DNA from 4 places in the Vreelandella gomseomensis genome. Region 4 is predicted to be linked to each of the others. Evidence: predicted binding sites of a transcription regulator. Region 4 holds the regulator's gene; each other region holds the start of a gene.

Region 1 (7,725 bases), on a different contig from region 4:
GATGGCCATGGTCACCGCCTTTCTGATTCACGCCCTGAGCCTCAAGCGCGGGGTGACAGTGGAAACCATCGTGCTGCTGGGTATCGCCATGGTGTTCATCTTCAACTCGCTGATGGCGCTGATCCAGTTTTTCGCCAGCCAGCAGGCCGTGGCGGCGGTGGTGTTCTGGACCATGGGCAGCCTGACCAAGGCGACCTGGCCGAAATTCTGGATCGCGCTGAGCATCCTGGCCATGGTGATGCCGCTGCTGGCACGTCACGGCTGGGCGCTCACCGCCATGCGACTAGGCGATGCCAAGGCCGAAAGCATGGGCGTGAACCCCCGCGCGCTGCGCCTGGAAGTGCTGGTGCTGGTGTCGCTGCTCGCCGCAATTGCCGTCGCGTTTGTCGGCACCATCGGCTTTATCGGCCTCGTCGGGCCGCACATTGCACGCATTCTGCTCGGCGAGGATCAGCGCTTCTTCCTGCCCGGCTCGGCGCTGTGTGGCGCACTGATCCTGTCGGTGGGCTCGGTGATTTCCAAGATCATCATTCCGGGCACCATTATTCCCATCGGCATCATTACCTCGCTCGTGGGCATTCCCTTCTTTCTGTTCCTCGTGCTCAACCACAAGAAGGCCTCATGGTAACCCTACAGCTGAATCGCGTTTCCGCTCGCTACGGGCGTCAATCCATCATCGAGGACATCACCACGCCGTGCTTTCAGGGCGGGCAGGTGGTCGCCCTGCTGGGGCCTAACGCCGCCGGCAAGTCAACGCTGTTCCGGCGCATTCTCGGCCTGCTGAAAGGCGACGGCGACGTGGTTATCAGCGGCACCAGCGTCGAGCGCCCGGTGGCCTACATGCCCCAGGAAACCGGCGCAAGAGCGGTGCTCACGGTGTATGAGTCGGTGCTGCTGGCGCGCATGCAGGGGCGTAGCCTGAAAGTGCAGCCCGACGACCTGGCCCAGGTGGACCGCGCGCTCGAGGAATTGAACATTACTGGGCTTGGCGAGCGCGATATCGGCGACCTCAGCGGCGGGCAGCGCCAGCTGGTGAGCGCCGCCCAGGCGCTGGTTCAGGAACCCGAGATCCTGATGCTGGACGAGCCCACCTCGGCGCTGGATCTCAACCGGCAGATCAACCTGCTGGGCGTACTCAGGCGCCTGGCCGACGAACGCAACATGCTGATCATGGTCGCCCTGCACGATCTGGGACACGCGCTGCGCTTCGCCGATGCCGCCATGATGCTGGAAAACGGTCGCCTGATAGCCTGCGGCGATACCGCCGAGGTGATAACCCCGGCGCTGTTGCGCCAGGTCTACCGCGTGGAAGCGCGCATCGAGCCGTGCTCAAGGGGCCGTCCTCAGCTTATTGTCGAAGAAGCCGTTTAGCACGGCGGCCTTCCAGGGTCGCCAGCCCCACCCCGCCAAGCAGCAGCGGCAGGGCCAATATAAAGCCGCTGGACACCGGCAGGCCAAACAGTAGCCAGTCCGCCAACACCGGCCACACCAGTGCGATGTACTCATAAGGCGCCAGACGCGAGGCTTCGGCGTAGCGGAGCGCCAGCGTCATCGCAATGTGCGCCGCCCCGCCAAACAACCCCGACAGCACCAACAGAGCAAACGCTGTCTGCGTCAGCGATGCCCAGCCCAGCGGAAGGGTTGCCAGCCCCGCCAGCGCCGCTACCAGAATGAAGTAGAACGCGATGGACGCTGCCGTCTCGGTGCGTGAAATACGCCTGACGGTCAGCAGCGCGCCGGCAGTCAGCAGTGCGCTCAGCCCGCCCAGCGCATAGCCGGCCAGCTGGCCATGCGCGCGGCTCGCTTCGAGCCCCGGCAGCACCAGCACGGCCACCCCCGCCAGCGCCAACCCCAGCGCGCCCGCGCGATAGAACGAGAAGCGCTCGCCCAGCAACACCACCCCGCCAACAGCCATGAACACCGGCGTCAGCTGCGCGAGCAGCGTGGTTTCCGCCACGGGCAACAGTGCCACCGCCGCAAAGGAGGCAAACATGGCGGCAGCCCCCAAGCCGGAACGCAGCGCATGCCCCAGCGGCCGACGCGTGGCCAGCCCGCCGGGAAACTCCCGGCGCAGCACCAGAAACACCACGATGGGCACGAGCGCAAACAGCGAACGATAAAACACCGACTGCCCGACCGGCACCTCGTCACTGACGGCCTTGATGCACACCAGCATGCCGGTAAACAGCGCCCCTGACAGCACCCTGAGCAAGATACCCCTGACGGGTCTTTCCTGACGGTTATCCATGGCGATCACTCTTCCCAAACGGCAAAAACCCCCGGACGAACCGGGGGTTTTTGAACCCAACACTTAGCTAAATGGCACTCGCTGAGCCTTACGGCTTCATCTCTTCAAAAAACTTCTTCACGCTGTCGAAGAAGCCGGTTTTCTTGGGCGAGTGGCTGTGGCTGTTGGTGCCGTCCAGGCTCTTCTGCAGCTGACGCAAGAGGTCTTGCTGCTCGTCGTTGAGGTTGACCGGCGTTTCCACCACGACCTTGCACAGCAGGTCGCCCGGGGTACCGCCACGCACGGGCTTGACGCCTTTACCGCGCAGCCGGAACAGCCTGCCGGTCTGGGTCTCGGGCGGAATCTTCAGCTTCACACGGCCGTCGAGCGTCGGCACTTCCAGCTCGCCGCCGAGGGCGGCATCAACGAAGTTGATCGGCACGTCGCACTGCAGGTGCTTGCCGTCGCGCTGGAAGATATGGTGCGGCTTGATAGCCACCTGGACATACAGGTCGCCGGGCGGGCCACCGTTGATGCCGCTTTCGCCTTCCGCATTGAGACGGATACGGTCGCCGGTATCCACGCCGGGCGGAATCTTCACCGACAGCGTACGGGTCTCGCGCACGCGCCCTTCAGCGTTACACTTATGGCACGGCACCTTGATGTGCTGACCTGAGCCATGGCACGTGGGGCAGGTCTGCTGAACCGCGAAAAAGCCCTGCTGCATGCGCACCTGGCCGTGGCCGTGGCACGTGGGGCAGGTATCCTTGCTTGACCCCGGCTCGGCACCGCCGCCGTCGCAGCGATCGCATTCGATATGACGCGGCACGCGGATATCGACGGTGGTACCTCCCACCGCGTTTTCCAGATCCAGCTCTAGGTTATAGCGCAGATCGGAGCCGCGTGCGGGCGCATTGGGGCCACGCCGGCGTCCGCCGCCACCAAAGATATCGCCAAACACATCGCCGAAGATGTCGCTGAAATCGCCGGCGCCACCGCCGCCGAAACCACCGCCACCAAAGCCACCACCCTGACCGTCGACGCCGGCATGACCGAACTGGTCGTAGGCCGCGCGTTTTTCGCTGTCGGTGAGGACTTCGTAGGCTTCCGATACCTCACGGAATTTTTCCGCCGCGGTGTCATCGTCGGGGTTTCGATCGGGGTGATACTTTTGCGCCAGGCGACGGTAGGCCTTCTTGATCTCTTTCTGATCAGCCCCTTTCTCGACACCCAGGACTTCGTAATAATCGCGCTGGGACATGGGTCCTACGCCTCCTGGTTAGCTATGCATGCAACTGCACATTTAACTGTGTGCGTGTTGGCCGCGGAAACAGCAACGCGGGAGTTAGCTCCCGCGTCACCGCTTTCCTTGGCAGAAAGAGGGCTTACTTTTTCTTCTGCTCGTCGTTGACTTCTTCGTACTCGGCGTCAACCACGTCTTCCTCGGGCTTGCTAGCCTGCTCAGCGCCCTCTTCGCCTGGCTGCTCGGCGCCTTCAGCCTGCTCGGCGTACATCTTCTGCGCCAGCTGGCCGGAGGCTTCGGTCAAGGCGTCGAGCTTTTGCTGGATAAGCTCTTGGTCGTCGCCTTTGGTGGCTTCTTCCAGCTCGGTGATGGCCGTTTCGATGGACTGCTTCTCGTCATCGGTGGCCTTGTCACCCGCTTCTTCCAGCGTCTTGCGCGTGGCGTGAATCATGCCGTCGGCCTGGTTGCGCAGCTGCACCAGCGCCTCGAACTTCTTGTCCTCGTCGGCGTGGGCTTCGGCATCGCGCACCATCTGTTCGACTTCTTCCTCGGACAGGCCACTGGACGCCTTGATGACGATCGACTGCTCTTTACCGGTCGCCTTGTCCTTGGCCGAGACGTTGAGGATACCGTTGGCATCCAGGTCAAAAGCCACTTCGATCTGCGGCACACCGCGCGGCGCCGGCGGAATGTCGGCAAGATCGAAACGACCCAGCGACTTGTTCTGCGACACTTGCTTGCGCTCACCCTGAACGGCATGGATGGTCACCGCCGTCTGGTTGTCATCCGCCGTGGAGAAGGTTTGCGTCTTCTTGGTCGGGATGGTGGTGTTCTTCTCGATCAGCGGCGTCATGACGCCACCCAGAGTTTCGATGCCCAGGGTCAGCGGGGTCACGTCGAGGAGCAGCACGTCTTTCACGTCACCACCCAGAACGCCGCCCTGGATCGCTGCACCGACGGCCACGGCTTCGTCCGGGTTCACGTCTTTGCGTGCGTCCTTGCCGAAGAACTCAGCGGCTTTCTGCTGAACCAGCGGCATGCGGGTCTGACCACCGACCAGGATCACGTCGTCGATTTCAGACGCCGACAGACCAGCATCTTTCAACGCTACCTTGCACGGCTCCATCGAGCGCTGCACCAGGTCGTCCACCAGCGATTCCAGCTTGGCACGAGTGACCTTGACGTTGAGGTGCTTCGGCCCGGTGTTATCCGCCGTGATGTACGGCAGGTTAACGTCGGTTTGCTGGGCGCTGGACAGCTCGATCTTGGCTTTTTCGGCCGCTTCTTTCAGACGCTGCATGGCCAGGTTGTCGCCGGACAGGTCGATACCGCTGTCAGACTTGAACTGGTCGACCAGGTAGTTGATCAACGCCAGGTCAAAGTCTTCGCCGCCCAGGAAAGTATCGCCGTTGGTCGCGAGCACTTCGAACTGGGTTTCACCGTCGACATCGGCCACTTCGATGATCGAGATATCGAAGGTACCACCACCCAGGTCGTATACCGCGATAGTCTTGTCACCGCGCGACTTGTCCATGCCGTAGGCGAGCGCCGCTGCGGTCGGCTCGTTGATGATGCGCTTGACGTCCAGACCGGCGATACGACCCGCATCCTTGGTGGCCTGACGCTGGCTGTCGTTGAAGTAGGCCGGTACGGTGATGACGGCCTCGGTGACGGTTTCGCCGAGATAGTCTTCCGCAGTCTTCTTCATCTTCTTGAGCACTTCCGCACTGACCTGCGGCGGCGCCATCTTCTGGCCTTTCACTTCCACCCAGGCATCGCCGTTGTCGGCTTCGGTGATCTTGTACGGCACCATCTTGATGTCTTTCTGTACGACGTCGTCCTTGAAACGACGGCCGATCAGACGCTTGATGGCGTAAAGGGTGTTTTCCGGGTTGGTCACCGCCTGGCGTTTTGCCGCCTGGCCGACCAGCGTCTCGCCGTCTTCGGTATAGGCGATGATGGACGGCGTGGTACGACCACCCTCGGCGTTTTCGATAACTTTTGCACTGTCTCCATCGAGCACCGATACACAAGAGTTGGTGGTGCCCAAATCAATGCCAATAATGCGTCCCATAATTTAGAACCTCGGATTCGGTTGATTCACTACGTCAAACTGATTGCGGGTTATCCCGCGGGGTTGCCCCTTTATCTGGGGGCCACCTGAAAGTTTTCAAGGCCTTTTTATGCCCGGATCGCCTATGACTCACTCGCTTTCTGGCTGACCACGACCATCGCGGGGCGAACGAGGCGCCCGTTCAGCGAGTAGCCCTTCTGCATGACTTCCATCACGGTGTTGGGCTCGACCTCGGGATTCGGCACCATGGCCATGGCCTCGTGAACCTGGGGATCAAAGGGCTCGCCCTGCGGGTCGATGCGCTCGACACCAAACTTGTTGAGCACGTCGAGCTGCATCTTCAGCGTCATCGAGACCCCTTCGCGATGCACCTCGGAGGCGTCTTCCTGCATCGACTCGAGAGCCTTTTCCAGGCTGTCGACCACCGGCAGCAGATCCTTGACGAACTTTTCCAGGGCAAATTTGCGCGCCTTTTCGGCTTCGTGCTCGGCACGCCGGCGTACGTTCTGCGCTTCAGCAGCGGCCCGCATGGACTGGTCATTGGCTTCAGCCAGGCGCTGCTCCAGGTCTTGCACTTGGGCGGCCAGGGCGTCAGCTTCGGCGCTGTCACCAACTTGATCGACGACGGCTTCATCATCGTCGTTGATCAGGCCTTCCAGCTCGCCTTCGGCCAGACGGTCTTCCGACGCCTGCTCCGGCGTTTCGGCCTCTTGCTCTTGGCGAGCCAGTTCGTCATCCAACGGGGTTTGCGGTTCTTTTGCCATGCCTTGCTCCTGCATCGTTCGGGGGGCTGTTCGAATGCCCAATAGTAAGTAGCAATCAAATTGGCTATGCACGGTATATGGGGATCTTGAAAGCCATCTCAAGTGGGCATTGAAGCGCGTTTTCGACTACTGTATAAAACAACAATACTCCAGCGCCCTGGCGACGCTGGCTCCGCTGCGCCTCAGGAGGCCCCCATGCTGACTCAGCTTGCTATTCGAGATTACGCGATCGTTGAGCACCTAGAGCTCGACCTGACCCATGGCATGACCGCCATTACCGGCGAGACCGGCGCCGGCAAGTCGATCCTGCTGGGCGCCCTGGGCCTTTGCCTGGGCGAGCGCGCCGACGCCGGTAGCGTGCGCCACGGCAGCGAACGCACCGACCTCGCGGCGCGCTTTGACATCCAGCACCTGCCGGCGGCCCGCGAATGGCTCAGCAGCCGCGAGCTGCCCTGTGATGAATGCCTGCTGCGGCGGGTGGTGACGGCCAACGGCCGCTCCAAGGCGTGGATCAATGGCCAGCCGGCCACTATCAGCGACCTGAAATCGCTCGGCGAGCGGCTGGTGCAGATTCACGGCCAGCACGCCCATCAGGCGTTAATGCGCGAGGAAACTCACCTGGCGCTGCTGGATGATTACGCGGGACTGCGCGACACCACTCAGCAGCTGGCCGAGACGTATCGCGAATGGCGCAGCGCCAACCGGCGCCTCAAGCAGCGCAAGGAAGCGGGCAGCGAGGTGGAAGCCAAGCGCCAGCTGCTGCGCTATCAGGTAGAAGAGCTCGATCAACTGGCCCTGGCCGAGGGCGAGCTGCAAACCCTGGAAGACGAGCAGCACACCCTGGCTCACGCCGACGAAACCCTGCGCGAAACGCAGTTCGCCGCCGATTGCTGTGCCAGCGACGAAGGCGGTGCGCTGTCGCTGCTCAACCAGGCGCACGCGCATCTAAGCGCCCTCCCCGGCAGCGACAAGGGCACGCTGGCCAATACCCTCGCCATGCTCAGCGATGCACGCATTCAGGTCGAAGAGGCCGCTGGCGAACTCCACCGCCTCGCCAGCACCACCGAGCTCGACCCCGAGCGGCTGGCGTGGGTGGAAGAGCGCCTGGCCGACGTGCACCGCATCGCGCGCAAACACCACGTCGCGCCGGAGGACGTCTGCGCGCTGCACGCCGAGCTGAGCCGTGAAGTCGCCGAACTGGAGAGTGGCGATAACGATATCGAAGCCCTGGCCGCCCAGGTGGCGGAGCTGCGCGAGCGCTATCGGCGCGACGCCAAGCGGCTGAGCGAAGGACGCCAGAAGGCCGCTGTGCGGCTGGGTAAGGAGGTTCAGCAACAGCTGAGCTTTTTGGCCATGGGCAAGGCACGTTTCGAGGTTGAGGTCACCGCCCGCGACACCCCGGGGGTGGAAGGCCTCG
Region 2 (7,725 bases), on a different contig from region 4:
GGGTATGGGCATTGCCTTGAAATGGCTCGGCCAATTCACCGGTCATCCGTTCGCCCATCAATTGATGCATGTAGGTAATGGCCCCGGCACCGAATCCACCAGGGCCCTTGCCGTTGACCAGCAAGGTCTTGAGCTCCGACATGGTGACGCGCCCCAGGCGCGCCGCCAGCCACTCGGGAGAGCCTTGCGCCATGTTGAGAATCTGCATGGTCGCCTCCTTGGGTTAGATAGGGGGAAATGCCGGTTACTTATTGGCCCGTTTGGTGAGGGACGCTCGCAGCTTGTCGAAGTCGCTATAGGGCACCTGCACTGCAGCCCCGTACTTGCCGCTGAACCATTCCTGGGTCGTCGCTGGGCACTGGCTGATCAGCCGCTGGATCTGTCCCGCCTGAAACGCCGTCACTGTCTTGATGCCCGCTTTGGTACTGGCATTGCCGTTATCGTCCTGGCCGCGGGTGGTGATATTGAGCAGCGCGCACAGCACGTAACGCTTGCCGTAGCTTGTCGAGGAACCAAACGCCTGTACCGCATTCTTGTTACCGCTGATATCGGCGGGCAGCAGCATGCTGGTTTCTTCACGGTGACCGTCCTTGTGCATCAGAACACCGGTGATCTGGATACCACGCTCCTGCGTCTGAATACGAAAGCTCACCGCAAAGCCATGCTTCTGCATGATCGGGCGTACGGTATCGACGATATCCTCCAGGGTGGCGTAGAAGCCGTTGTTGGTTTGCCCGCGCTCCTCGATGCTGGGCAGTTCTGTCTGCATCGCTGCCATGGCCGCGTTGTAGGCCATCATGGCCTGGCGATCCATCACCCGCTCCTGCATCTGCAGCAAACGCTCCATCTTGTCGATGTCGACATCCGGGTTCAGCGCAGCACGCTCGATCACCTGAATGATCGCAGTGCTGTCGGCGGTGGGATGGGCCTCCAAGGAGGCCGGTGTGTTGGTCGAGGCAGCGTCTGGCTGAATGGCTGATGACGATGTGTCGGGGTGATTGGAATTGATGACATGGGTGCGTTGTGCCATGGGGCACCTCCGGTTTTCTCAAATCGATAAAGGAATAACCCAACGCCTCAGCGTTGGTGGGCTGGTTGGAAGCGGTAAGGCGGGTAGGGTTAGTCCTCCAGGTGATCGGCCAATGTCTCGGCATCCAGGGGCTCCAGGCGGATTTCCGCCCGGTAGAACTTCCCCTGGGCGCAGACGACGGTCGCGGCGTGATGTTTTTGGTTGGCCAGCAGGGCTTCAGTCAGGTGGGTCAGCCCGGTTTCGACGGTGTGGGAAACGAATGTCATGGCAGTTCCTCGTAAGGTAAGCCCCACAGCAAAACGCCCGGCCTTGATGGGGCCGGGCGTGTATGCCGTGGAGGTGGTTAGTGTCACTGGATAGGGAATAGCGTGATGGTGGGATATCCGGGAAATCGATGAAGCTTGGTGGCTTGACTGATTACGACACCAATGCAAGCGCGGCATCGAGCGCTTCCTGCTTGAGCTGCGCCCCCTGGCCGAACCACGCCGAGTCCATGCGGGTATCGTTGCTACGCGCCCGTTTCTCGTGATCGACATACTCGGTGACCGCATTGAGCAGGCCCCAGGCGGTGTCCTTGGCGGTGACCAGGTGCGAGCCCCGACCCTCGCCGGTATAAAGCTTCTGCACTTTATTCAGTGCCCGGTAGTTCGGCAGTTTGGAAGGATCATCCAGAGGCTTTTCGGCCCCGCAAATCACCGACTGCAGGTACTGCTGGGCTTCACGGCGGTCGATCTTGCGTTCCGACAGGGCCTTCATGCGGTACATGAAGTCGTTCCACTGGGATACGGAAATCCCCAGCTGTCGCTTGACGGCCCGTGGGTCGAACTCCGACCGATGGGGCACCTTCACCGCCTGCGATGTCCCGTCCACGGCGATCTGCAATGTGTTGTTGCACACCACTCGTACCGTGGTGGGGGTCGCCATGGTGGCCAAGGTGCCATCACACGAGGTGGCCAGCAGCAGGTAGTCGTTCACTTCATCCTGGCCTTGCAGCGATGTGCTCAAGCCACTGCGCGCCAGGGCCCAGAACTTGCGACCACCCTTGAGCACCCCGGCGGTTTCCAGCTCATACCCCGCGTACTCAGTCAGGTCACGGTAAAACTCCAGAATCTCTTCCGGCTGCACCACCTTGTAGCGCTGCGATACCACGGAGAGCGGTGCCTTGTTGTCCGAACGGTAGAGCACCTTTTGCTCGGGGAAGGAATGGATGCTGCCCAGGTGACTTGCGCCTTCGGCAATAAAGCGCACCGGGGCCTCTTCAATGTGCCAGTTCATACCGGCCTGTTGTTGCCAGACCTCCAGCGGTTGATGACGTGTCAGTTGCTGCCCCAGGCCATGCCAGGGGGTAGCGCCTACGTAAGCCATTTGTTCAACGAGATGTGCCATGGGTCATTCTCCAGACATAAAAAAAGCGCTGACACAGCTGTCAGCGCATGGGTGGATGGTGAGTAAGGTGTATCGCTGTAAAGCGGTGTATCAGCGTGCGGATGCCAGGGGCGGAAAGGGGTGACGAAAGATATGCCCGCACGACAGGCAGAGCCACGGGGTGCCTTCACCGGGCGGCAGCCATTGCGAGAAGAACAGGGCGGCTACCCGCGCCCCCGACTGTCCTCCGGCAATGGCGCCCATCATCGCGACGGGCAGCTTGGCGAGCGGAAAGCGCGAGGTGGCTATCGACAAAGTCCCCGTGACGGCGCCTGATCGCCAGGCACCGATCGCCCCGCCAATCAGGCAGCTCCCCGTGGTGCCGACCCGTTGAGCGGTATCAAGGTTGATCATGCGCGTTTCAGCGCATTTAAAGCAGGGTGGTGGCATTAGCGGCACTCCTATGGTTCAGGGAAGCGATCCCTGTGGTGGGTTCATGGGAGTGATATAGATCTCAAAATAAGTGGCGTTGACCTTGTTGGTGTTGCGTCAACCGGCGTCTTTCTTGATACTGACTATATATACAGTAATCGAGAGGCGCCTTACCATGTCATTGCCCGTTTCCCTGCTGGGCCGAGCAGACGCTGCGGCCCCGTCATGCCCGTTACCGCTCTATTCAAGTGCGGTGCGTGCCGGCTTTCCGTCTCCCGCCGATGATCATCTGGATACCGACCTGGACCTTCACCAGTATGTGGTGAAGCGTCCGGCCGCGACCTACTTTGTGCGTTCCGAAGGGGATTCCATGACGGGTGACGGCATCCATCACGGTGACTTGCTGGTGGTGGACCGAAGCCTTGATGCGGTGCCAGGCCGGATTGTGGTGATCTGCGTGGACGGCGAACTGACCGTGAAACGGCTGGAACGGGTTGGCCAGCGCACCTACCTCAAGGCAAGCAATCCCGCTTATCCACCGATTCCGATTGACGGTCGTGAGTCCCACGTCTGGGGTGTCGTCACCCATGTGCTGCACAGCCTGCCAGGGGCACCGCTGCAATGATGGCCCTGGTCGACTGCAACAATTTCTATGTGTCCTGCGAGCGGGTCTTTAATCCGACACTGGAAGGTCGTCCGGTAGGCGTGCTCTCCAATAACGATGGATGCGTGGTGGCCCGCTCCAACGAACTGAAAGCCCTCGGCGTCGAGATGGGGGCAGCGATGCACCTGCTGTCGCCCCAGATCCGCCGTCAAGCCGTGCTGCTATCGAGTAATTACGCCTTGTACGGCGACATGTCCCGGCGCGTCACGGAAGTGCTTGGCGAGTTTTCTCCCCATGTCGAGGTGTACTCGATTGACGAGAGCTTCGTGGGATTCCAAGGCTTTGATCCCGACGCGCTGGAGCAGTACGGGCAAAGGTTGCGAGAGACCGTTAAACAATGGACCGGCATTCCGGTCTCGGTGGGTTTTGCGCCATCCCGCGTTCTGGCCAAGGTGGCCAACCATGCCGCCAAGAAACACCCTGCCTACCGGGAGCAGGGCGTGTGCAAGTTGATGGCTGATAGCAAAGCCACTCAGGCTTTGTTGAAACAGTTGCCCGTCATGGAGCTTTGGGGTGTGGCCCGCCGCACCGGCGAGCGCCTGCGGGTCATGGGGATTGAAACGGCGTGGGATCTACGCGAAGCCGATCCGAAGCACATACGGCGGCATTTCAGCGTGGTGCAGGAACGCATCGTGTGGGAGCTGAGGGGCCAGCCGGTGATACAACTGGACGACATGAGTGAGCCCAAACAACAAATCATGGTATCGCGCTCGTTCGGTCGACTGACCAATAACCCACATGATCTTCGTGAAGCGCTCCGGCAGCACGCCGCCAGGGCCGGTGAGAAGCTTCGCAAGCAAGGCAGCGTGACCAGTGCCGTCATGGTCTTCATCCGCACAAATCCCTTCCGCAACGACTTGCCGCAATACACCAACCGCGTCGTCATCTCACTGGAACGACCCACCGACGACAACCGAGAAATCACTGCTGCCGCAGTACAGGGCTTGCGGCGTCTGTGGCGTAAGGGCTACGCCTACCAAAAAGCCGGCCTGATGTTGCTCGACCTTTCCCCCAAGGCCAACCGCCAGCTCACCCTTGCAGAGACCCCGCAGACCGAAGCAGACGCCGAGCGCAGCGAACGCCTGATGACCACGGTTGATAAGCTCAATCGGGAGTTTGGTCGGGGCACCATACAGATGGGCCTGCCCCGTAAAGGTAATGCCTGGGCGCTGCGAAGCGAGCGCCGCACGCCGCGTTACACAACGCAGTGGGGTGAGCTTTTGGCAGTTAAGTAGTCAAGAATGCCGGATTATCTGGCTTCAATGGTCAATATGAAGCTAAAACATCTCAGAAAAAAGTCACTCGCAGACCATATTGTTTGAGCATATGAAATTCCTGATTGGTTTTCGTGTTCCATTGAAAGTAGATTTTCCTCTTGAGGAATACCGGTCGAGACTGAGTCGATTGCTCAAGTATTGGCGATTCACTCAGGTACCTGCAGAAAAGTGCAGATGGTTGGGCTGGCTTCATGTCGGTTACAGCCCATCGTATCTATAAGGTTGCAGTGGTTGTTGGAACGATCAACGGTATGCGAAATAACTACCCTCCGAGCACGACGTCACGACGTTGAAAACTACGTTTTTCAAAAAAGCATATGAAGAAGTGGGTACTCTGTATGATTTGTCACGGCGAACGTCGTCTTGTCGTGGGTGTTCGGAAGACTTCCTTGAATGAAACTGACTCGAGAATCATCTGCCAGGGCGAACTGCAAGCACTGAAATGCTCAACTTGGTGGCATGTCAGCTTAACGGTCTGCCTTCACCAGCAAACACCCGAGGAAGCCGTGCGCTGGTGCTATCAAATTGAATATTGAAAAGTGGCGGATGTACTGTATTTCGTAATTTGTTTAGCCTGCTAAAAATATCGAGCTTCACATCAAGCCAGCGAATTCATTAACTTCTTTATTGACGATGGATGAAGCAAGTCTATTGCTCAATGCAATACCACAAGGCACTGATCTTGGACCAATAACCCAATGACGTTTGGAGCCACGCTTTCCAGTGCTATAGCAGGTTATTCCCTGTGCATCGAGCAGTTGAGCGGCTCGCTTGAATGCTGCACCAAGACCTCGCGGCTCTCGCGGCCATTGGTGATCCAAAGCCCAAGTCGGGCGATATGGATCCAAGGTAGCCAACCACACCCCCACCGGTTTTTCAGCAATTTCCGTAATGTCGTTGATTTTAAGGTATTCGAGAATTGCCTGAGCAATTGGTTCTTCTTCAGTAATCTCAGCAAGTCGTTCGCTACGATACGCAACATATTGCGACCAGAAAGCGTCAGGGCTTCCATGCAAAACGCTGGATACAACCATGCCAATCCGACAGAAGTCTCCCCAACAAACCGGTACACTTCTATCGATACTCACATGATCGATTTTAGTGTGCACCTCACCAAGTAGGGTCAGCACGGCATCGAATATAACCGCCTGATTACTATCCGTGATGCTCACAGAACGAGTCGTCTTTGGGTACTCAATTCTTGGCTGATCTCTAGAGGGGGATGGCATCTCCAGGCTCAAGGTGAGCTCCGATAATTCATCCTGATGAATGACGGGTTCCAGACTGCTGATAATACAAGGGCGTGACACAGATAGACTTGTTGTAATCTCATGGCAGCCAATGGCTTTCCATTCCAGTTGAGTATGGGAGAGCAATTCAAACAGACGTCTCTGTACGACTGGGCTCAGCGGGGAGGCAACGCTCTCCAGGCTAAGTACGTGATGCCGCCAGGCGAGTCGATTCACTTCCTTCACCGTTGTGGGGATTTCACGTATTGCCGTTTCCTTGGTCACTGGGTCAACAAGGTGCTTGATGATTCGTTGAAGCCTGGCCATGCCGCTTTTCGGCTCTCCTGTAATCTCTAAAGCCAACTGCTGGCGCTCTGGCATCAGACACAGCAGAATATACGAGTAAATTAGCAGTTCTCGATCCTTAGGAAGCTGGACGAATTTATCGATAGCTTTTATGTCTTGTGAAGCGGCTCCATGGTTCAATTTTTGAAAGGGGCGACAATTGGTGGGCTGCCAGTAATTATAATACTGATTTGGCTGAATCATGTACTCCTTACCTACAGGAAACATCATTACAACACCATCCAATATGATGTAGCGCTCGTTGTTTTCTCCCAGCCAGGTTCGACCATTACCAACACCTACATGATGGGCTTGGTCTCTTCGAATGATATCCAGTGCATCTCGTATACTCTGGTCAGAAACATCTCGATTTCCGTAATCCGCTACAATTTGCTTGATGACCGGAGCAATCATGTCGGCTTCCACCATCAACACTGGCCCTGAATGGTACGGCACCAGGAAGTGCACACCGCTGGCATCCTCTCCGAGCCAATATGAATAGCGAATTATTTGCCGGATGAGGTTTGCTTTACAAAGTTTGACTGGGCGTCCGGATTGGTTTGAGAAATTCCCTCTGCCATCCATAGGAACAGAAGCTAGAGGTGGTTGTTGCGAGCAGGGAAGAAATTCTTCTTTCATAGAGTGGGGATAAGAAGGGTTGTATGTGTAATGCGACATAAGGCTAAGTCCTTAGCTTGCTCTATAGTTTGGTCGTGTTTGATAATCATTCTCGATGATATTCTGCTATCAGTAAGAATACTCAATGGATGTGTAGTAGGTGTTTCACTTTCTATTAAGGTAAGCAACAGGCTCCCGGAATTTGTGGTGTAGGCGAAAATTCGTATTTGAACGTCAGTGACGGTTAGAAAGCACTCATGAGAAAACCTTGTGTTGCAAATAATGCTAATAACTTTAGCAGCTGTTTGAATGGTGTCTATTGATTTATTTTAATGCTTGAAACTGGTGGGTGCTGGATAATAAGAGTGCTATTTGGATTTATATGGACACTACTGGACTATAGCCAGTAATGAAAATTATTCACTTGCTTGTCTATGATTGGTTGAGTATCAGGCTAGTGATGAAAATCCCAGGTCTGTAAACGTATAGAGTTTATCTACCTCCCGGTTTTAAATTACTTGCCAGCGTATATATATGCTTGTAGTACACGCTATGGAGCTACTAATAGCTCCATTTGATTATCAGGACCTCAATTGAAGTTCTGAAAAATGGACTTTTTATGAATATTGCTATCAACGCGCTCATCTACATATCGGGCCTGAAGCTAGATAGGTTCTTAGCGATCATCCTGACTTTAAAGAATCTAGCGGGTGGATAGGAAAGTGACTGTCAATAAATAAATTGTCAGATACTTTGTTAATAATT
Region 3 (7,725 bases), on a different contig from region 4:
GTTTTTCTTGGGGTTTTAGTGTTTTCGATGACGCTCATGTCGGGCGTCATCAGGCGTTTTCAGCCCGTTCCCGCACCGGCTGCGCCGCGGGCCAGGACCCAGCCGGCTGCCTCGCCAGCCTCGCAGGATGATGAAACCCTCGCAGTGATCAGTGCTGCCGTGCACCGTTATCGCCATAAAACACGTCGTTAACTTTCCTGGTTTGCCGGGGTGATTCGCGCAAACCGGGTATAATTTTGTTATTTTTACTACAAATAAACATTCCTTGACTACGAGCCAAGCCATGAACGAAACAAAACGCCCACTAGGCATTACTGATGTCGTCCTGCGCGATGCCCACCAATCGCTGTTTGCTACCCGGTTGCGGCTGGCGGACATGCTGCCCATTGCGGAAAAGCTGGATCAGGTCGGTTATTGGTCACTGGAAACCTGGGGGGGCGCCACCTTCGACGCCTGCATTCGCTATCTGGGTGAAGACCCCTGGGAGCGTATTCGCGCTCTGAAAGACGCCATGCCCAACACCCCTCAGGCGATGCTGCTGCGCGGTCAGAACCTGCTGGGCTATCGTCACTATGCCGACGACGTGGTGGACAAGTTTGTCGAGCGCGCCAAGACCAATGGCGTCGACGTGTTCCGGGTGTTCGATGCGATGAACGACCCGCGCAACCTGGAGCGTGCCATCAAGGCGGTACGTCAGGTCGGCGGCCATGCCCAGGGCACCATTTCCTATACCGTGAGCCCGGTTCATACCCTGGATAGCTGGGTTGACCTCGCCAAGACCATTGCGTCCATGGGCGCGGACTCGCTGGCTATCAAGGATATGGCGGGCCTGCTTACGCCCTACACGGCGTATGAGCTGGTATCGCGCCTCAAGAAAGAGCTGTCGATCCCCGTGCACCTGCATTGCCATGCCACCACCGGGCTCTCTACCTCGACGATTCTCAAGGCGGTCGAAGCCGGCATCGATAACGTCGATACCGCGATTTCGTCGATGTCGATGACCTACGGCCACAGCCCCACCGAGTCGGTGGTGGCGATGCTCAAGGATACCGATCGCGATACCGGGCTGGATCTCGAGCTGCTGGAAGACATTGCCAGCTACTTCCGCGGCGTACGCAAGAAGTACGCCGCCTTTGAAGGCTCGCTGCGCGGCATCGACTCGCGCATCCTGATCGCCCAGGTGCCCGGCGGCATGCTGACCAACATGGAAGGCCAGCTCAAGGAGCAGGGCGCCGGCGACAAGCTGGACGATGTCTTGACCGAGATTCCCCGCGTGCGCGAAGACCTGGGCTTTATCCCGCTGGTCACGCCGACCTCGCAGATTGTCGGTACCCAGGCCGTCATGAACGTGATGATGGGCGAGCGCTACAAGTCGATTTCCAAGGAAGTTCAGGCGCTGCTCAAGGGCGAATACGGCGCCGCGCCAGCACCGTTCAACAGCGAGCTGCAGCAGCGCGTGCTGGACGGTGGTGAGCCCATCACCTGCCGTCCGGCGGACAACCTCTCACCGGAAATGGATAAGCTCGCAAGCGAGCTGAAAGACCACGCCAAGGCCGACGGTATTCGCCTGGCCGACGGCGAGCAGCAGGTCGACGACGTGCTGACCTACGCGCTGTTTCCGCAGATTGGCCTCAAATTTCTCAAGAACCGCGACAATCCGGACGCCTTTGAGCCCGAACCCCAGGCGGCCGAGGCGCAAAGCGCCAGCGGACCCGCCAAGGCGGAAGGTGCGGCGCCAGTGGCGAGCAGCAGCGGTCCGGAAACCTACACCGTCAAGCTCAACGGCAAGGCGTTTGTCGTCGAAGTCGCCGAAGGCGGCGACATAAGCGACGTCAAGGAGCAGGCTACCGCCGGCGCCGCCCCCGAGGCGCCCGCGCCGAGTGGCGAGGCGATCACCGCTCCCCTGGCGGGCAACATCTTCAAGGTCAATGTGCGCAAGGGCGACACCGTCGCCGAGGGCGACGTGGTGATCATTCTCGAGGCCATGAAAATGGAAACCGAGGTGCGCGCCAGCAGCGCCGGGACCGTGTCGGCCGTGAGCGTCAGTGAAGGCGACAGCGTTGCCGTCGGCGATACGCTGATCGAACTCTGAGGATTCCGACATGGATAAACTCGTAACCTTATGGGAAGGCTCCGGGCTTTATAACCTTGAGCTTGGCCAAGTCGTAATGCTCGCGGTGGGGCTGTTGCTGCTGTACCTCGCCATCTACAAGAAGTTTGAGCCGTTGCTGCTGGTGCCGATCGGCTTTGGCGGCATTCTCGCCAACATTCCCGAGGCGGGATTGGCGCTCTCGGCCCTTGAGCAGGCGGTCGAGGTCGGTCGTCCTGCGCTGCTGGAGCAGTTGGCCTCGGCACTGGGTGGCAGTCTGGATAGCCAGGCGAGCGTCGACAGCTGGCGCGCGTCGCTTGAGCAGATGATGGCGGGTGACGCCACGGCCCAACAGATAGCCGGCGCGAAGGCCATCGCCAGCGGTGCCGGCTATGGCGACGGCATGCTGTACGTGTTCTACACTGTGGCTATTACCTCGGGGATTGCCCCCTTGATCATCTTCATGGGCGTCGGCGCGATGACCGACTTCGGCCCGCTGCTGGCCAACCCGCGCACGCTGTTTCTGGGTGCCGCCGCACAGTTCGGCATCTTTGCCACGCTGTTTGGCGCCGTGCTGTTGTCGTCGATGGGGTGGATGGATTTCTCGCTCAACCAGGCCGCCGCCATCGGTATTATCGGCGGCGCGGATGGTCCGACCTCGATCTACGTATCGAGCATGCTGGCGCCCGAACTGCTGGGGGCGATTGCCGTGGCCGCTTACGCCTACATGGCGCTGGTGCCGTTGATTCAGCCCCCGATCATGCGTCTGCTGACCACCAAGAAAGAGCGCGAGATCACCATGACGCAGCTGCGCCCGGTGTCGAAGCTCGAGAAGATCGTCTTTCCGGTACTACTGCTGATCCTGGTGGCGCTGTTCCTGCCCGACGCCTCGCCGCTGCTGGGGATGTTCTGCTTTGGCAACCTGATGCGCGAATGCGGCGTGGTCGAGCGGCTGAGTGACACGGCCCAGAACGCGCTGATTAATATCGTGACGATCTTGCTGGGCCTGGCAGTGGGCTCCAAGCTCATGGCGGAGAGCTTCCTGTCGGTCGAAACGCTGGGCATCATGGCACTGGGGATCGTGGCCTTCGGGATCGGCACCACGGCTGGCGTGTTGATGGCCAAGCTGATGAACGTCGTGAGCAAAATGCCGATCAACCCGCTGATCGGCGCGGCGGGGGTCTCGGCGGTGCCGATGGCAGCGCGAGTCGCCAACAAGGTGGGGCTCGAGTCCAACCCGCATAACTTCCTGCTGATGCACGCCATGGGACCCAACGTGGCGGGGGTCATCGGCTCGGCGGTGGCTGCGGGCGTGATGATCAAGTACTTGGGTTGACCACGCTCCAGGCGAACATGTATCTCTAACCACGCAATCGGCCGCTCCTTCAGGGGCGGCCATTTTTTTGCTTATAGCGAGACCGTCTGCGCGCTGAGGGACTGCTTGAGGCGGCTTTCCAGCGGGCCAAGGTCGAGCGGCCAATCGCTGGGCCAGCCAATCGTCAGCGCCACGCCGTTTCCATCGTACTGAGCATCAATGACCGGGATGGCCTGTTCATCGCACCACGCCCGGGCAATTGCCTCGTCGGCAAAGGTGAAGCGTACCCGGTAGTGATCGCGCTCGATGATTTCGCGGGTGGGCAGCGTAGCCAGGGCGTGATTCACCGCCTGGGCGTAGGCGCGCGCCAGGCCGCCGGTGCCCAGTTTGGTGCCGCCGAAGTAGCGGATGACCACGCAGCCGATATCGCCCAGCTGGCTGCCCTGAAGCGCCTGGTACATGGGTCGGCCGGCGGTACCGCCCGGCTCGCCGTCATCGGAGAAGCCAATCCGCTGCTGCTCGCCGGGAGCGGCGGCTATATAGGCCAGGCAGTGGTGGCTGGCGCTGGGGTGCGCCTGTCTGGCCGCCGTGGCAAGCGCATTGACGGCGTCGAGGTCGGGTGTATGGGCGATCCAGGCAATAAAGCGGCTTTTCTCGACGTCGATCTCGTCGATGTGCCAGCGGCCCGGGGGCAAGTGGGGTATGCGGTAGCGCATGAACATCCAGGCGGTTTAATGTGTCACGGAATGATGCTCAATTCCCATGAACATGCCAAGTACCTGAATATCACGATTGTGCAAAAACACCTCGGAGTGCCGGCCATCATCCAGCCATAGGCGAACGCCCGTTCGGCTGATCGACAACTGCTTGAGGGCAAGTGTCTGGTGGTTGATCTCGGCGATGACGGTTTCGTCCTGGTTGTCGTGCTGGTAGCGCCGAATCACGATGACGTCACCATCGAACAGGTTGCAGTTGGCCATTCGATTACCCCGCACTTTCAGGGTGTAGGTATTGCGACGCGTCATCCGGGCGGCCGGCGACGGGATCGTGTAGGGGCTTGGCATGGGGCGAATCGGCGGCAATGAGGTATTCATCGACATGTTCATCGGCTTTCTCCAAATCAGCGCCCTATCCCTAGGCAGGCAAACGGTAGACATGTTGATCAGTGCGGCAGTACATGTCTTTTCATACAGTGTTTATCCAGTATAAACCTGTTTTTGCATACAGTGCCAGGGAAAATTTATCCAGGGGTTCACCCCCCTCTGCCTCGACTGGCGAGAGGGGGGATTTACGTGTAGAGTTCGCTAACGTTCGAGCAAGATAAATCTGTCTGGAGTCGCCGTGGCCCTATGTCTGGAAGCCCGTCAGTTGGGCTGCGAGCGTGATGACCGCTGGCTCTTCGAGGGGCTGGATATCGACGTCAAAGGCGGTGACATCTGGCGCGTGGACGGCCCCAACGGCAGCGGCAAGACCACCCTGTTGAAAATCCTTGCCGGCCAGCTGGCGGATTATTCAGGCACGCTGCGCTGGCAAGGCAACCCCCTTCACCGCGCCCGCGCGCACTTCGCGGCCAATCTGCTGTATCTGGGTCACGCCCCAGGCGTCAGCGCGGGTCTCACGCCGCTTGAGAATCTGGCCTGGTATCAGGCGTTACACGGCGAACGCGGCAGCGAAGCACAGCGTGAAGCGGCCCTCTCGACGATGGGGCTCGAGGGGCTGGAAGATGTCCCCGCCGGGCGACTGTCGGCGGGGCAGCAGCGTCGGGTCGCGCTGGCAAGGCTGAGCCTGACGCCAAGGGCTCTGTGGATACTGGATGAGCCGTTTACGGCTATTGATCACGCTGGCGTCGCGGCGCTGGAAACGCAGATAGCGGCTCATGCGCAGGCCGGTGGCGCCGTTGTGATGACCACCCACCACACACTTAATATCGCGCACCCGCTATGTCATATTGCGCTGGGGTAAAGGAGCCAGGGTTGCCGCTTTCAGAAACCACACGGCGCGTCGCGGTCATCAGCGAGCCGGCTGACAAACAGCACCTCGGCATTGCGCTGGGCGCTACCCTGATGCGTGATCTTAACCGTATGCGGCGGCGCCCCGGCGATGTGCTCAATCCGCTGGTGTTTTATGCCCTGGCGGTGAGTCTGTTTCCGATGGGTATCTCTCCCGAGGCATCGCTACTGGCGGTGATGGCGCCCGGCCTGCTTTGGGTCACGGCGCTGCTCGCCGCGCTTTTGTCGCTGGATGGCCTGTTTCGCAGCGATTTCGACGATGGCAGTCTGGAGCAGATGATGCTCTGCCCGCATCCGCTCACGTCGCTAGCCGTCGCCAAAGTGGCGGCGCACTGGCTGTTGACCGGCTTGCCGATGGCGCTGATGGCCCCCGTGCTTGGCATTTTGCTGGCGCTGCCGATGAACAGTATCGGTGTACTGATGGCGTCGTTGGTGTTGGGCAGCGCCAGCCTGAGCCTGATCGGCGGGATCGGCGCGGCCCTGACCGTCGGTTTGCCGCGTGGCAGCGTGTTACTCTCGCTGTTGGTGCTGCCGCTTTACATTCCGGTGCTGATTTTTGGCAGTGGGGCGGTGCAGGCCGCCATCATGGGCGACGCCGTGCTGCCCCACCTGGCCTTGCTGGGGGCCTTGCTGGCAGCAGCGCTGATATTTTCTCCCTGGGCCATCGCGGCGTCGCTTCGTATCAGTATCAACGGATAGGGATGGGCACTGTATGTGGGGCTTGATACACAAGCTGGGTTCGCCCAAATGGTTTTATCAACTGAGCGCACGGCTGCAGCCCTGGTGCTGGGGGGCGGCGATACTGCTGCTGGTGACCGGCAGCGTGTGGGGCCTTTTCTTCGCGCCTGCCGACTACCAACAGGGCAACAGCTTCCGCATCATCTATGTCCATGTGCCGGCCGCCTTCCTGGCGCAGTCGGTGTTCGTGACCATGGCGGTGGCCGGCCTGGTCTATATGGTCTGGAAAATCAAGGTCGCCGACATGGCGGCGGCGGCCATGGCGCCTCTGGGTGCCGCCATGACCTTTGTAGCGCTGTTTTCCGGCGCGGTCTGGGGAGTGCCTACCTGGGGCACCTGGTGGATGTGGGACGCTCGGTTGACCTCCATGCTGATTCTGCTGTTTCTGTATATCGGGGTGATCGCGCTGCGCGGTGCCTTTGGTCGTCGGGATAGCGGTGCCCGGGCAGCATCGGTACTGGCGATGGTCGGGGTGATCAATATTCCCATCATCAAGTACTCCGTGGACTGGTGGTACACCCTGCACCAGCCGGCGTCGTTTACGCTGACCGCCAGGCCCTCGATGCCGCTTGAAATGTGGCTGCCGTTGCTCATCATGGTGCTGGGCTTTTACTGCTTTTTCATTGCCCTTACGCTAATGCGAACGCGCAGCGAAATACTTCGCCGTGAAGCCAAGGCAAGGTGGGTTCAGGCGCTGATCGAGGAGGCCCGCTAATGACGATGGCGTCACTGGTTGAATGGGCCGCCATGGGCGGCCATGGTCGCTTCGTGTGGTCGGCCTGGGGCGTCACCGCCGTGTTCATGGTGGGGCTTGCGCTGCACGCCCGGCTTGAGCGGCGGCAATTGCTGCGCCAGCTGAAGCGTCAGGCACGCCGTCAAACGCCGTCCCCACCCAGAGGGCCGTCCCATGACCCCGACGCGTAAGCGCAAGCTGCTGGTCATCGTTACCCTGGTCAGCCTGGCTGCCGTGGCCGTAGGGCTTTCGCTGTATGCGCTGCGCGCCAACATCAATCTGTTTTTCAGCCCTGTGCAGATTGCCCAGGGTGAAGCGCCGCTCGAGCGCTCTATTCGCGCGGGCGGCATGGTGAAAGTGGGCTCCGTATCCCGAGATGCCGAGAGCCTGAACGTGGCGTTTACCGTCACCGACTATGTGGATGACCTGCCGGTTGACTATCAGGGTATCCTGCCTGACCTGTTCCGCGAAGGTCAGGGCGTGGTGGTGGTGGGTGAGCTGCAGGACGACGGTCGTTTCCGCGCCGATGACGTGCTGGCCCGCCACGATGAAAACTACATGCCCCCCGAAGTGGCGCAGGCCCTGGAAGACGCCGGCTACTCCCCCGCCGATTTTCAGGCCAAGGCCGCCGAAGTAGGCCGCCAGCAGGAGGACGACACGTGATCCCCGCACGGCTTGCCCGTTTCAGCCCGGCGCCGGAGCGTCCATGCTGATCCGTCTGATCCCTGAAATAGGCCACTTTGCCCTGATCATTGCGCTGCTGATGGCCGTGGTTCAGGCCGTGCTGCCGCTTGCCGGTGCCGCGACGCGTCGGCCGCTATGGATGGCCTACGGCCAGCCG
Region 4 (7,725 bases):
CCTGGGCCTTGCAGGCCTTGATGGCCATCGACAGCAGCTTCTTGACCGCCTCGTTGCGTTCGTCAAACAGGTGCGCCACGATACCCGAGTCGCGGTCGAGCCCCAGGGTCAGCTGGGTCAAGTCATTGGAGCCGATCGAGAAGCCGTCGAAGTGCTCGAGGAATTCGTCGGCGAGCAGCGCATTGGCGGGCAGCTCGCACATCATGATGACCTTGAGCCCCTTGTCGCCACGCTTGAGCCCGTTGGTGGCCAGCAGCTCGACCACCTCGCGGGCTTCCTCGGTGGTGCGCACGAAGGGCACCATGATCTCGACGTTATCGAGGCCCATTTCATCGCGCACGCGCTTGAGCGCTCGACACTCGAGCTCAAAGCAGGGGCGGAACGCCTCCGACACGTAGCGCGACGCGCCACGGAAACCGAGCATGGGGTTTTCTTCGCCGGGCTCGTACAGTTTGCCGCCAATCAGGTTTTCGTATTCGTTGGACTTGAAGTCGGACAGCCGCACGATGACCCGCTCGGGGTAATAGGCGGCAGCCAAGGTCGAGATCCCTTCGACCAGCTTATCGACATAGAAACTGACCGGATCGGCATAGCCGGCAGTGCGCATGTCGATCACCTGTTGAAGATCGGACGGCAGGGTGTCGTACTCGATCAGGGCCTTGGGATGCACCCCGATCATGCGGTTGATGATGAATTCCAGCCGCGCAAGCCCCACCCCGGCATGCGGAAGGCTGGCAAAGCCGAAGGCACGATCGGGGTTACCCACGTTCATCATGATCTTGAAGGGGATCTCGGGCATGGTATCGACGTTGGAGACCTTGCAGTCGAAGTCCAGCAGCCCTTCATACACATTTCCCGTGTCGCCTTCGGCGCAGGAAACCGTCACGTCGCTGCCTTCGACCAAGCGCGTGGTAGCATCGCCACAGCCGACCACCGCCGGGATACCCAGCTCGCGGGCAATGATCGCCGCATGGCAGGTCCTGCCGCCGCGGTTGGTGACGATCGCCGAGGCGCGCTTCATGATCGGCTCCCAGTCGGGGTCGGTCATGTCGGTCACCAGCACATCGCCATCATGGATCTTGTCCATGTCGTCGGGGCTCATGACAATCTTGGCGGTGCCGCTGCCGATACGCTGGCCTATCGCACGGCCGGTCACCAGCGTGCGACCTTTCTCCCTCAGTTGGAAGCGCTCCAGCTTGCCGCCTTCCTGCTGGGAAACGACCGTTTCGGGCCGCGCCTGAACGATATACAGCTCGCCATCGTCGCCGTCCAGCGCCCATTCGATATCCATGGGGCGCTGGTAATGTTGTTCGATCGTCACCGCCTGGCGGGCCAGCGACATGACCTGCGCATCGTTGAGGCAGAAACGACCACGATCCTGAAGCGGCACGTCGATGGTTTCAACGGATTTACCGGCGCTGGCGTCCTCGCCATAAACCATCTTGATCAGCTTGGAGCCGAGGTTGCGGCGCAGCACCGCCGGGCGTCCCGCGGCCAGCGTGGGCTTGTGCACGTAGAACTCGTCCGGGTTGACCGCCCCCTGAACGACGGTTTCGCCCAGCCCCCAGGACGCGGTCACAAACACTGCATCGCGGAAGCCTGATTCGGTATCCAGGGTGAACATGACACCCGAGGCACCGGTTTCCGACCGCACCATTTTCTGCACGCCTGCGGAGAGCGCGACATTTTCATGGGCGTAACCCCGGTGGACGCGGTAAGAGATCGCCCGGTCGTTGAACAATGAAGCGAAGACCTCGTGAACCGCGCGCTTGATGTTATCGAACCCGTCGATATTCAGGAAGGTTTCCTGCTGGCCGGCAAAAGAGGCGTCGGGCAGGTCTTCGGCGGTCGCCGAGCTACGCACCGCCACCTTGAGGGCCGGGTGGCGTTGCTGCAGCGTTTCGTAGGCGGTGCGCAGTTCGCTTTCAAAGGTGGGCGGCAACGGCGTGTCGATGACCCATTGGCGAATCATTTTGCCGGCTTCGGCCAGCGCCTTGACATCATCCACGTCCAACCGTACCAGGGTCTCGTTGATACGTTCGTTGAGCCCTTTGTGGGCAAGAAATTCGCGGTAGGCATGGGCCGTGGTGGCAAACCCGCCGGGAACGGTCACCCCTGCCCCGGCTAAATTGGAGATCATTTCGCCCAGTGAGGCGTTTTTGCCACCCACACGTTCGACGTCGGCCATGCCCAGTTGATCGAACCATAGAATGTAATCGTTCACGCAACCCCCTAGCTCAATAGGCCAGCGGCTATTGCGGCCGCTGAAGATGAATGCGCTCACCCTAGCACCACCCCGGGGTATTCGCCATTGGTCTAACAGCGAAGGGAGTGGAGGATTTTTACAACAGGTGGGGGTTTTGAACGTTTGCTGTAGTCAGACGATCGGCATCGTTGTGCCCAGCGGCGTCCCGGCACACAATAAGCACATCATTTCGAGGAGCACATCAGCATGCAGCGCACGGCCTTTTTCATATCGGATGGCACAGGGATTACCGCGGAAAGCCTGGGTAGAAGCCTCTTGGCCCAGTTCAGCGACGTCGAGATCAACATGCAGACCAAGCCGTATATCGACACCGTGGAAAAAGCCCGGGCCCTGGCCGAGATCATCGACGCCACGGCAGTGCGAGACGGCCAGCAACCGATCATTATCGACACCATCGTCGACCAGCAGATCCGCGACGTGATTCGCGAGGCCGCCGGCTTCAAGGTAGACATCTTCTCGACGTTTCTTGAACCCCTCGAGCATGAGCTTGCCACCCACTCCTCCTACAGCGTGGGGCGGACACACTCAATCGGTAGCGACGATGTCTACATGGACCGGATTCATTCGGTGCACTTCGCGCTGGATAACGACGACGGCGCGCGCACCCACCAGTATGATAAAGCCGATATCATTCTGGTCGGCGTGTCGCGCTGCGGCAAAACCCCCACGTCGCTCTACCTGGCCCTCCAGTTCGGTATCCGCGCCGCCAACTACCCGCTGACGGAAGATGACCTGGATGAGGACGGCATGCTGAAACTGCCAAAAGCGCTCGCGCCCCATCGGCACAAGCTGTTCGGGCTGACGATAGACGCACGGCGGCTGGCGGCGATTCGCAACGAACGCCGCCCCAACAGTCGCTACAGCTCGATGGATCAGTGCATGCGGGAAATAGAACAGGCAGAAGCCATGTATCGGCGACTGCACGTGCCCTACATAGATGCCACCCGCTTTTCGGTGGAAGAGATATCAACCCGCATGATTGCCGAAACCGGCCTCGCGCGGCGCTTTTCGCCGCGCTGACACCGCACGCCGCGAACTACATGCCCTGGGGCGCAAAAATTCCCGGGGCATTGCGCCAGTAGCCCTTGTAATCCATCCCGAAGCCGAACACATAGCGGTCGGCCACTTCCAGGCTGCAGTAGTCCGCTTTCAAGCCCGGTACCGCCTTGCGGTCGTGGCGCTTGTCGACCAGTACGGCAGTGGTAATACTGGCGGCTTGCGCTTCACGACAGTAGTTGAGAATCGCCGCCAGGGTGGTGCCTTCGTCCAGAATGTCGTCGACGATGACAACGTGCCGCCCCGCCATGGGAATTTCCGGCGATACCCGCCAGAAGAGCTCGCCGCCGCGGGTCTCGTTACGATAACGTGTGGCATGCAGGTAATCGACTTCCAGGGGGAACCCCAGCCGGGTCAGCAGGTGCCCCGTGGTGATCAGACCGCCATTCATGACGCAATAGAAGACCGGCAGCTTATCGCCCAGATCGTCACTGATCTGCTCGGCCATCCGATCCAGCGCCTGCTCTACTTCCTGCTGAGTAATCAAGCAGTCGGCGTTATCCATTACTTCGCGCATTGAATCCAGTGACGCGAGCGCTTCCTTATCTAACGTTGCCATTAAATTTCCAACCTGCTGAGTAAAGACGGTCGTTACGTAGCGGATGACTGACAGGCCATTGCTTCAAGCTGTGCATGGGTGCGCCGCCAGCGGCTAAGCGCGGGCAGCGCATCCAGGTCGGGCCGGGCGCGCTTGTAGCGCAGCTTGCCCGGCCGTGAAGACACCGACGCCGGCGTAGCGGCCACCACCTCGAGCGCGGCGTCGCGGTCGTTGCACACCAGCAACATGTCACAGCCTGCCCCCAGCGCGGCCGCCGCTCGTTCACGCGGCCCGCCTGCCGCATGGGCGCCGGCCATGCTCAAGTCATCCGAGAAAATGCAGCCCTTGAAGCCCAGCGACTGACGCAGCATGCCAAGCCAGCTGGGCGAAAAGCCAGCCGGGCGGGCATCAAAGGCCGAGTACACGATATGCGCCGGCATGATGCCATCCAGTTGCTTGGCCAGGGTGCTGAAGGGCACTAGATCGTGGCGTTTCAGGGCCTCGAAGGCGCGCTCGTCCACTGGGAGGGCCAGGTGGGAGTCCGCCGCGACACCGCCATGGCCGGGAAAGTGCTTGCCGATCGCCGCCATGCCGGCCTCGTGGAGCCCGGTGATCAGGGCACCACCCAGCTCGGTTACCTGAGTGGGGTCGGCACCGAAACTGCGGTCGCCAATCACGCTGGATAACCCGCTATCGATATCGAGCACGGGAGCAAAGCTGATATCCAGCCCGCAGGCGGCCATTTCCATGCCCAGCAGCCAGCCCGCATCCTGGGCAAGCGCCAGACCGGCTGCGCGATCCCGCTGATAGTACTCCCCCAGCCGCGCCATGGCGGGCAGTCGCGTCAAGCCCTGCTTGATACGCTGAACCCGCCCGCCCTCCTGATCCACCGCCAGCAGTAAGTCGGGGCGCTGCTGACGCACCTCGTTGCATAAGCGACGTATCTGGTAGGCATCCTCCACATTGCGCGCAAAAAGAATAACGCCGCCGACCGCAGGCGATGCCAGCATCTGGCGCTCTGCAGCGGTCAAGGAAGTCCCTTCAAGGTCCAACATGACCGAGCCCAAGGGTTGTGTCATAGCGGGGTATCCAAAAAAAGGCGCTAATTCTAGACGAACATTAGCGAGAGTCCAACGATCAACGTCCGTCGTGTAGCCAGACAGGCGTTCCCGGCAAGGCATGCTCGAAAAGCCACAGCAGATCCACATTACGCAGCCGCACGCAGCCATGCGACGCTGGCTGGCCCATGGGCTGATCTGGCGGCGTACCGTGTAGGTAAATATAGCGGCGCTGCGAGTCCACCTGCCCCGCACGATTGACCCCTGGCTCCAGCCCGCAGAGCCACAAAATACGTGTCAGGATCCAGTCGCGTTCGGGAAACGCCTTGCCCAGTTCAGGGGTGAACACTTCGCCTGTCCAGCGACGGCCCTTGAACACCGCATTTTCAGGCGCCTCCCGGCCAATCGCGGCGCGAATATAGTGCCATCCCAGGGGCGTCTTGCCGCTGTTTTCCTGGTTGCCCACCCCGGCGCGTCCCGTCGATACATCACACTGATAACGGCAGGTGTCGCCTTCCCAGGCGCGCAGCTGCTGCGTCTGCGTAGCAATTTCGATCCACAGCCCATCACGGGGCGGCAGCTCAGTGAGCGACGGTGTCTGCATGAGGCTCCATGTCTTTCTCGTCGGGCAAGGGCGCATTCATGGCGGCCACCACGACAGGACGCAGTCGACGCACCAGGTCGCGAACCGATACCTGCTGGTGATAATCCTTTTCGGCAATGTCGCGCAGCGCGTCCAACCCCGACAGGGTAAAGATGACGGTACCTAACATGAAGTGTAGCCGCCAGAAGCGTTCGGCGTCGGGCAGATCGGGGGTGGCGCGGCGAACCAGCTCGGTGAAACGGCTGAATACATCGCCGTATTCATGCTGGATGTAGCGACGCAAATGCCCCTGGGCCTGACTGTAGGCGAGGCCTAGCAGGCGCATGAACACCTTCAGGCTATTACGCTCCGCGGGCACCTCCAACACCGTGGTGGCCATGGTCTCGAGCAGCACTTCAAGCGGGATATCTCGGCCTTCGTAACGTGCTTCCAGCGCGTCCAGGGCGCTGTGGAAACGTTCGGAGAACGGATCGAGGTAACGCGCAAACACGGCCTGAATGAGCGCCTTCTTTGAGCCGAAATGATAATTTACCGCCGCCAGGTTCACCCGCGCCTTGCTGGTGATATTGCGTAAGGATGTTTCGGCAAAGCCGCGCTCGGCAAACAGCACTTCCGCCGTGTCCAGAATGCGCGTCACGGTATCCGATTGAGCCATGCTGCTCTCCATGAAAACGGATGTTTTAAACAATCTCAGGATACTACGTTATCACGTTGCCCCTCTCAACGGTTGATGGGCGTTAAATCACGCCTAGAACGGCGGCGCATCCCTTTGCACATCATGTTGTTAGCCGGCTGGAAGCAGATATGTACTGGACAGGGGAACATACTGTATACTTAACCACATACTGATAGGTCTATAGAAACGCTGCCTGTCCACTTACCCACGCTGGAGACTGATATGTCACGGCCGTTAACCGTTCGTCAACAGAATGTGTTCGACTTTATTGTCAAGACCATGGCGGAGCTTGGCTATCCACCCACCCGGGCAGAAATCGCCAAGGCACTGGGCTTTCGCTCGCCCAATGCGGCAGAAGAGCACTTGCGGGCGCTCGAGCGCAAAGGGGTCATTCGCATCATCCGCAATACCTCACGGGGTATTCGCCTGCCCAATCAGGAGCCCCAGGACACCCCGGATAGCCAGCCCGCAGCGGCGGATCCCGGCACCGGCCTGCCGATCATCGGCGAAGTCGCTGCGGGCAGCCCTATTCTGGCCGCCGAGCACATTGACCGTTACTGCCCGCTGCCCGCCGACTACTTTACGCCCAGGGCGGATTACCTCTTGCGCGTGCGCGGGCTTTCCATGCAGAACGTCGGCATTCTTGAAGGCGACCTGCTCGCCGTACATCGCACCCAGCGAGTACGCGACGGCCAGATTGTCGTCGCCCGACTGGACGATGAAGTTACCGTCAAGCGTTTCAAACGCGACGGACACCACGTCTCCCTGATCGCGGAAAACCCCGACTTTGCGCCGATCACTATTGATTTACGCACCCAACCGCTCGACATCGAGGGCGTGGGCGTCGGGGTTATCCGCGGTGGCAATGGTCAGGCGCTTGGCTAGCTGAACACGACGGTTTTGTTGCCATGAACCAGCACGCGGTCTTCCAGGTGCCAGCGAAGACCCCGTGCCAGCACGGCTTTTTCCACATCGCGGCCAAAACGCACCAGATCCGTCGGTGTGTGGCAATGGCTCACCCGGTGGATGTCCTGCTCGATGATCGGCCCCGCATCCAGTTCCTGGGTCACATAATGACAGGTCGCACCGATCAGCTTGACGCCGCGCTCATAGGCTTGGTGATAGGGCTTGGCGCCGGCAAAGGAAGGCAAAAAGCTGTGGTGGATATTGATCACCTGCCCGGCGTAGCGCTGGCACAATGCCGGCGGCAAAATTTGCATGTAACGTGCGAGTACGATGCAGTCGGCTCGCGCCTCGTCGATATGTGCCTGAACCTGCTCAAAGGCAACGGCTTTATCCGCCGGATTGACAGGCACGTGGTAATAGGGAATCGCGTACCACTCGGTCAACGAGCGCATATCGTCATGGTTGGAAATCACCCCGACGATATCGCAGTCCAGCTCGCCCACCTGCCAACGGTAAAGCAGATCGACCAGACAGTGGGATTCCCGCGAGACCATCAGCACCACGCGGCGACGCTGCTGGGTATCCACCAACGACCACTGCATATCGAAACGCACGGCGACC

What was found. Region 4 encodes LexA, which represses DNA repair genes until DNA is damaged. Its sites were predicted from a motif close to TACTGTNTANNTANACAGTA; they were not measured.
Region 1: recN (DNA repair protein RecN) is a predicted target of LexA. The motif match lies at 6,436-6,455, and genes of this name have one in related genera.
Region 2: QC815_RS02330 (LexA family protein) is a predicted target of LexA. The motif match lies at 2,965-2,984, and genes of this name have one in related genera.
Region 3: QC815_RS15525 (LexA family protein) is a predicted target of LexA. The motif match lies at 4,614-4,633, and genes of this name have one in related genera.

Annotation. Positions count from the first base shown of each region.
Region 1 is NZ_JARWAI010000006.1:51,489-59,213, forward strand. It holds gene QC815_RS09055 (FecCD family ABC transporter permease) at 1-628, shown strand, start outside; gene QC815_RS09060 (ABC transporter ATP-binding protein) at 622-1,371, shown strand; gene QC815_RS09065 (DMT family transporter) at 1,349-2,248, opposite strand; gene dnaJ (molecular chaperone DnaJ) at 2,337-3,488, opposite strand; gene dnaK (molecular chaperone DnaK) at 3,613-5,544, opposite strand; gene grpE (nucleotide exchange factor GrpE) at 5,667-6,308, opposite strand; gene recN (DNA repair protein RecN) at 6,504-7,725, shown strand, end outside.
Region 2 is NZ_JARWAI010000002.1:34,921-42,645, forward strand. It holds gene QC815_RS02305 (lambda exonuclease family protein) at 1-208, opposite strand, end outside; gene QC815_RS02310 (ERF family protein) at 245-1,030, opposite strand; gene QC815_RS02315 (hypothetical protein) at 1,120-1,296, opposite strand; gene QC815_RS02320 (DUF932 domain-containing protein) at 1,448-2,416, opposite strand; gene QC815_RS02325 (hypothetical protein) at 2,507-2,809, opposite strand; gene QC815_RS02330 (LexA family protein) at 3,003-3,452, shown strand; gene QC815_RS02335 (Y-family DNA polymerase) at 3,449-4,726, shown strand; gene QC815_RS02340 (hypothetical protein) at 5,362-7,020, opposite strand.
Region 3 is NZ_JARWAI010000013.1:54,149-61,873, reverse strand. It holds gene QC815_RS15545 (OadG family protein) at 1-192, shown strand, start outside; gene oadA (sodium-extruding oxaloacetate decarboxylase subunit alpha) at 284-2,092, shown strand; gene QC815_RS15535 (sodium ion-translocating decarboxylase subunit beta) at 2,103-3,425, shown strand; gene QC815_RS15530 (IMPACT family protein) at 3,497-4,120, opposite strand; gene QC815_RS15525 (LexA family protein) at 4,136-4,498, opposite strand; gene ccmA (cytochrome c biogenesis heme-transporting ATPase CcmA) at 4,746-5,366, shown strand; gene ccmB (heme exporter protein CcmB) at 5,378-6,112, shown strand; gene QC815_RS15510 (heme ABC transporter permease) at 6,126-6,866, shown strand; gene ccmD (heme exporter protein CcmD) at 6,866-7,075, shown strand; gene ccmE (cytochrome c maturation protein CcmE) at 7,059-7,547, shown strand; gene QC815_RS15495 (heme lyase CcmF/NrfE family subunit) at 7,591-7,725, shown strand, end outside.
Region 4 is NZ_JARWAI010000004.1:32,265-39,989, forward strand. It holds gene ppsA (phosphoenolpyruvate synthase) at 1-2,224, opposite strand, end outside; gene ppsR (posphoenolpyruvate synthetase regulatory kinase/phosphorylase PpsR) at 2,453-3,286, shown strand; gene QC815_RS05975 (hypoxanthine-guanine phosphoribosyltransferase) at 3,303-3,881, opposite strand; gene nagZ (beta-N-acetylhexosaminidase) at 3,914-4,939, opposite strand; gene QC815_RS05985 (L,D-transpeptidase) at 4,998-5,522, opposite strand; gene QC815_RS05990 (TetR/AcrR family transcriptional regulator) at 5,500-6,177, opposite strand; gene lexA (transcriptional repressor LexA) at 6,421-7,083, shown strand; gene purU (formyltetrahydrofolate deformylase) at 7,080-7,725, opposite strand, start outside.